Regions from separate parts of the Bacillus hominis genome, predicted to be linked through region 1. Evidence: riboswitches for the same ligand, from Rfam matches in the RefSeq annotation. Region 1 holds a riboswitch; the other holds the start of a gene.
The links. A riboswitch is a leader RNA that binds a small molecule or an ion and turns the genes downstream of it on or off. The one in region 1 is predicted to bind cyclic di-AMP.

Region 1 (3,414 bases):
AAGAATATTTATTACCAGTAGCAACCGTTGTAACACCGAATGTTCCAGAAGCAGAAGTGCTAACTGGGATGAAGATCCATAACATCGAAGATAGTAAGAAAGCTGCGAAAGTAATGCGCGAATTAGGTGCTAAATATGTGCTTATGAAAGGCGGACATGCGGAATATCAAGGTAATGAAGTAATTGATTTACTCTTTGATGGAGAAGAGTTTATCGAATTTAGAAGTGAACGAATTCCTTCGAAGCAAACGCATGGAAGTGGCTGTACATTTGCTTCAGCAGTTACGGCAGGACTTGCGAAAGGATACTCGATTGAAGAGGCAGTTCAAGAAGCAAAACGATTTATTAGTATAGCAATTGAAGAACCGTTGAATATTGGAAGTGGTCATGGACCGACGAATCATTTTGCGTATAAATTGAATAAAACGCGTGCGTAAGTAAGTGGAAAGTCAGTTTTGTAACTGGCTTTTTTTCTGTTTACTTTTTCCAAATACAAGAGTAATATATCAGCCAGAATACATTTTTTTGTAAACGCTGAGTCCAAATGTATGGAGCGGAGGAACCAATTTGTGCAGTGTCACTAGGGGTGAATCTTTCAATTTTGAAAGTAGGGCTACTCTCAAAGTCCGAATCCGACAGCTAACTTCGTAAGCGTCTTGAGAGAGGATGGTGCCAGGGTGGATACATCACTTCATCGGTCCGATTAGTATAGGGGAATATCAATCTACGTTTGAGTTCTTTTATGCTAAGGAGGATAAGGTACATGGAATTAACACTTATTTGTGTTGGAGAAGAAAACAAGATAAATAGTTTAAGAGAATTAGTAGCATTTCAGCATGAGTTAATTATTTTTACAGCAAATGAAGAGCTAGCAGCTGAAGTTAGAAATTGTGGATTTGATTCGACTTATAGCTGTAATAAGGAGCAGGATTTTACTAGTATTTGCGAGCGGATTAAGAAAGTGATTTTATTAGGAGATGAGTTTCCGATAGTTAGCTTCTTCACAGAACGCATTTGTTTTTATTTTAAAGCGCCTATTACTGTTGTTACGAGGAATAAACGATATCCGGCCAGGCTCTATGAAACAATTGGAGCTAAATTTGTAGTGTTTACGAACTGTGATAATATTTCTTTTTTATTTTTTGAATAGGGCGGGGGAAATGAAGATGAAGGTGTTGTTACTAGGAGATATAGCGAATCGTTGGGCGGCATCGGTAGAGAGAGTTCAAGAATTGATAGTGCTCGATCCTATTTTTCCAAGGCCATATATAATATTGCCATCGAAAGATGCTTTATATTTAAAAACGGATATTATCGAATATGAGCAGTTACATGCAGAACTGGCACAGGTTTATATTCGAGGGAGAAATTTACGTGCATTTTTACGAGGAGAATAAAGAGTGAATGAAAAAAGAGCGAATGCTGAGTGCAACAAGCTATGCACTTCATGTAATTCGCTCTTTTTATTTCATATTTAAAAGATCATTTTTATGAAAAAGAAAGAAAAGACAAGGAAATAGATGAAATTATATGAATAATACGTAATGTAAGCGTTTAAATGATAGGATATTTTCTTATTTTAAGTAATTTACCTCTTTACAAGTTAAATATAGAGGAGTATATTTACTCTCATAAATCATTCATGAAATTTCCAAAAAAACCTAAAATCGCTGAGTTCCAGAAATGGAGCGGGGGAACCAATTTTGTGCATCGTCACTTGGGGTGAATCTTTCAGTTTTGAAAGTAGGGCTACTCTTTAGGCCCGAATCCGACAGCTAACCTCGTAAGCGTTTAGAGAGGAGGTTTACTTTGTGTTGTTCACTTCGAACACTAAGTAGAGCTTAGTGTTCTTTTTTTGATAATCATATGGTAAATTTTAACAAAAAAGTGAGGGGTAGCTATGTTAGATGTTGTGATGATCGGAATTTTTGTTGTATTAGTCGCATCGATGGCAAGTCTTGCAAGTTGGTCAGATAAAGTTGTGAAAGAAGGGAAGCAATCATGACGATTGCCTTATCGGTTATTGTTGCAGCGATTACGGTGTACTTAGTTTATGCATTATTAAATCCAGAAAAGTTTTAATTAGGGGGAATCATTCATTATGATTTGGGTCGCAGTCGTTATTACAATGCTCTTGTTTATTTTAGTAGCAAAGCCAACGGGGATTTATTTAGAGAAAGCCTTTCAAGGTAGCAAAACACTAGATAAAGTATTCGGGCCTTTTGAAAAACTTATTTTTAAAATTACGGGTGTGAAAGCATACAATCAAACGTGGAAACAGTATGCATTATCACTAGTTTTATTAAATGGATTTATGATTGTCGTTGTATATTTCATTTTTAGATTACAAGGTGTATTGCCATTAAATCCAGCACACATTGAAGGAATGGAGCCTACGCTCGCTTTTAATACAGCAATTAGCTTTATGGCTGATACAAACTTACAGCATTATAGCGGTGAAAATGGTTTATCTTATTTATCACAATTAATCGGGATTACATTTTTAATGTTTGCGGCACCAGCAACGACGTTAGCACTCGTTATGGCTTTTATAAGAGGACTCGCTGGAAAAGAACTCGGTAACTTTTTCGTTGATTTTACGAGAGCATTAACGAGAGTTTTTCTTCCTATCGCATTTATTGCGGCGCTAGTTTTTGTCGCACTTGGTGTACCACAAACGTTAGACGGGGCAGTTACAGCACAAACAATTGATGGTGCAAAGCAAAGTATTTTACGTGGTCCAGTTGCATCATTCGTTTCCATTAAGGAACTTGGAAATAACGGCGGTGGATTTTTCGGAGCAAATTCTACACATCCTTTCGAAAATCCAGGACAAATGAGTAATATTTTACAAATGATGCTTATGATGTTATTGCCAACAGCACTACCATTTACGTACGGACGAATGGTAGGAAATAAAAAACAAGGACGTATCCTTTTTGTTTCACTATTTATGGTGTTTTTACTAGGATTTATAACGATTACTACAGCGGAATTAAATGGGAATCCAGCGTTAAATGGAATGGGTATTGAACATGTACAAGGAAGTACAGAAGGAAAAGAAGTACGATTCGGAACAGTATTTTCTTCACTATACGCAACAGTAACGACAGCTGCTGAAACAGGGGCCGTTAATACGATGCATGATACGTTAACACCAATTGGCGGGTTAGTACCACTCGTAAATATGATGTTAAATACAGTATACGGCGGTGTTGGAGCAGGCTTTGTGAACATTATTATGTATGCAATAATCGCAGTATTTATATCTGGATTAATGGTTGGTCGGACACCAGAGTTTTTAGGTAAGAAGATTGAAGGTAAGGAAATGAAATTGATTGCGGTAACGATATTATTTCACCCATTACTTATTTTAGGGTTTTCAGCATTAGCTCTTTCAACAAGTTTAGGAAC
Region 2 (3,414 bases), 990 kb from region 1:
ATCCACCCTTCAGGTTTTTCACGAAGCCATTTTAATACCATCCCAGTTTGAGAAAGTGTAAATGGGATAAATACCCCTACCGCATATAGCGGAATTAAATGTTCTGTTTGTCCTTGGAAAGCTACAATTAAAATAATTGAAGAAATCCCAAGTATAATAATACCATTTGAATAACCTAGACGGTCTCCTCTAATCGTAAACATTCTCGGTATGAATTTATCTTTTGCAAGGTTAACCGCTAATAACGGAAATGCAGAGTAACCTGTGTTAGCAGCAAGAATTAATATTAAAGCTGTTGTACCTTGTATGAAATAGTACATGAAATTACGTCCAAATGTTTGTTCAGCAATTTGTGAAACAACTGTTACTTCTTTACTTGGATTAATTCCATAATAATAAGCTAAAAAGACAATTCCTGAAAATAAAACCGCAAGTAATGCGCCCATTGCAAGCAATGTTTTTGCTGCATTGTTAGGTGCAGGATCCTTAAAGTTTGGAATCGCATTAGAGATTGCCTCAACACCTGTTAAAGCAGAGCTTCCTGAAGCAAATGCTCTTAACAGTAAAAACAAACTAATTCCTGCAACTGGTGTTCCAATTGGCGCGTGTAAAGTCGGTGAAACGTGACCAGTTAAAATATTATATATTCCTACACCAATTAATATAAATAGTGCTAGAACGAATAAATAAACAGGATATGCTAAAACGGAAGCTGATTCCGTTACGCCTCTTAAATTTAAGATGGTAATCAATATTACAAATATAATCGCAATGATTACATTATGTGCATGTAAGCTAGGAAAAGCTGATGTGAGTGCATCTGTACCCGCTGATACACTTACTGCAACAGTTAAAATGTAATCGACTAATAAAGATCCTCCTGCTATTAAGCCTGGATTCATCCCTAAATTTTCTTTTGATACAACATACGCTCCCCCGCCATGCGGATAAGCGAAAATAATTTGACGATAAGATAAAATAAGGGCTGTCAATAATACTAATACCCCAACAGCTATCGGAATTGAATACCAATAAGCTATTGCTCCAAGACCTGCTAAAGCAATTAAAATTTGCTCTGGACCGTAAGCAACCGATGATAAAGCGTCAGAAGATAAAATTGCTAGCGCCTTCGTTTTATTGAGCTTTTGTTCTCCTAGCTCAGTTGATTTTAACGGTCTTCCAATTAAAAATCTTTTAATAGATGAAACCAATGCTGTCCACTCTCCAATAATTTTGTACGAAATTTTCTGCTAGTTACAGCAAGTAAAGTATTTCTTCAGAAAACAAAAAATGTCTACAAGCCATAACGAAATAGACTTGTAGACATTAATTTTTTTGTCGCACAAGCTCCACCTTCCTTCTCAATATAACGCTTACGAGGTTAGCTGTCGGATTCGGGCCTATGAGTAGCCCTACCTTTTTCAAGGATTCACCCCATTGGATTATGTATTAATCCATAAAAACGGGTCCCCCGCACCATGCGGCTTCAGCGATTTAGAAAATTGAAACTGTGGATTATAATACTCCTTTATTTTCAAAAAGTAAACAAAAATTTTAAAAAAGAAAAAAATTAAAATGATTGTGCATAATCCACCGAAAAATATACATAATGAATACTAAAAATCCACAAAGGAGACCCATATGTCTAAAGAAAAGAAGCCACTTTTTTCCGACTCATATTTAGATGCAGTAGCAAATGAAATTAATCAGTTATATGGTAATCGTGAAAGAGAACGAAATACGGCCAATAAACCGAAAAGAAACGAATAAATTGTCAAAAGTAAACACAAAAAAGGATAGCAACATTTATATTTTGCTATCCTTTCCACTTTTTCATACCATTAAAATCACACTATTTCTTTACTTAAGATCATTTCTTCATATACCTTTAAATTTTGATATACAACACTTAATAAAGGCACATCTATAGACATTTCCTCTGCTAATTTCAATAAGTATCCTTGTAAATGCTTCCCTTCAATGAGCGAACCTTTTTCCATATCTCGCTGCATCGATGACTTCATATCATACGAAATTTTATCAATCGTTTTCATATGTTCCTCAACGATATTGTCCTTAACTGGAGCCTCCATAGATTTCATGATTTGCACAGATTCTTCAAATAAATTCCTAATGAATTCTCGGCCACCATCACTCTCACGAATCGGTCCTATCGGCGCACGCATTAATGTTGTCACACCTGACATTACGGTGATAAATAAATATTTATGCCACATATCTTGCAAAATATTTTCACTTAAAACAAAACTAGCTTTCGTATCTGCAAATGTTTTAGAAATACGCTTTATTCTCTCTGAATCTTGATGCTTAATTTCCCCAAATACAAGTCTGTTGGCAACACTAGTTTGTACGACATCTCCTTCGTTATTCAGTGTCGTTTCAATAAAACATAAACCACCAATCACTTTTTCCACGCCGAACTCCTTTTGTAATAGTGATAACTGTGCGATACCATTCAATAATGGGATTATTACTGTGTTCTTACCTACAAACGGCTTCAAATCTACTATCGCTTCGTTTAGATGATACGCTTTTGTTGAAAATAAAATTACATCAAATGGAGAAGTTATATCTTCTTTCGTTATCAATTTCGGTTGAAATGAAAAATCTCCATTAACACTACGAATAACAAGTCCTTTTTCCTCTAATTGCTGTTTTCTTTTGCTGCGAACGAGAAATGTAACATCCTCTCCCTTTTCTACTAATCGGCCACCAAAAAATCCTCCGACGCCACCAGCTCCTAATACTAAAATCCGCATACTACATCCCCCTTTTCATAAAACAATCATACTAGTTTTATTATACAGGTCTCCTATTAAATAAGCTGAATTTTCATTCTTAACCTAGTGAAAACGAGAGGTTATTTTCAAGAAAAATTGGGCATGTTGTTTCTATAGCTTATATGGAAAGGAAACAATGTTGATGGAGGCAATACAAACAATCGAGGAAAAAGGTGTAACAACAGCTATATTTCAATTTATATTCCCATCTTCGTTTAAAACTAGATATGAACAAAATATGTTCCCTTTCTTACAAAAAAATGATTTTCGTCCTTTTCGACTCAATCATCTTGAAGATGACAATACATATTACGGGAAATTTCAAGTTTCACATCAAAATATGGAAGCTTATTATCTTTCCTTATATTCATGATTATTTAAAACAACATGCTTACCAGAGATGGGCTCCTAATCGTTATTTCATAATGGAAGAACATATTTTCACATGTATTACGAACGAAGATGACGATAAAATAGCTAAACTTGCTAGTCAAATGTACGGGGAATTTTATTACGCTATATTAATAGCGATTAGCGGCATAGTCATTTCACTTATTTTAGATGCGCAAGGTTTATACCAATGGGCTATACAGCATAAAAAAAGAAAAGCATG

Region 2: linked by a shared signal. The riboswitch ahead of QUF93_RS11220 (potassium transporter KimA) and the one ahead of QUF93_RS06190 (SipW-dependent-type signal peptide-containing protein) in region 1 are both predicted to bind cyclic di-AMP.

The regions. Positions count from the first base shown of each region.
Region 1 covers NZ_JAUCFS010000005.1:727,501-730,914, forward strand. Annotated here, with positions in the region: gene thiD (bifunctional hydroxymethylpyrimidine kinase/phosphomethylpyrimidine kinase) at 1-437, shown strand, start outside; cyclic di-AMP (ydaO/yuaA leader) riboswitch at 523-670, shown strand; gene QUF93_RS06180 (hypothetical protein) at 764-1,150, shown strand; gene QUF93_RS06185 (hypothetical protein) at 1,167-1,397, shown strand; cyclic di-AMP (ydaO/yuaA leader) riboswitch at 1,659-1,804, shown strand; gene QUF93_RS06190 (SipW-dependent-type signal peptide-containing protein) at 1,901-2,005, shown strand; gene kdpF (K(+)-transporting ATPase subunit F) at 2,002-2,082, shown strand; gene kdpA (potassium-transporting ATPase subunit KdpA) at 2,102-3,414, shown strand, end outside.
Region 2 covers NZ_JAUCFS010000005.1:1,719,055-1,722,468, reverse strand. Annotated here, with positions in the region: gene QUF93_RS11220 (potassium transporter KimA) at 1-1,211, opposite strand, end outside; cyclic di-AMP (ydaO/yuaA leader) riboswitch at 1,356-1,502, opposite strand; gene QUF93_RS11215 (hypothetical protein) at 1,642-1,770, shown strand; gene panE (2-dehydropantoate 2-reductase) at 1,848-2,780, opposite strand; partial or broken gene QUF93_RS11205 (hypothetical protein) at 2,944-3,355, shown strand.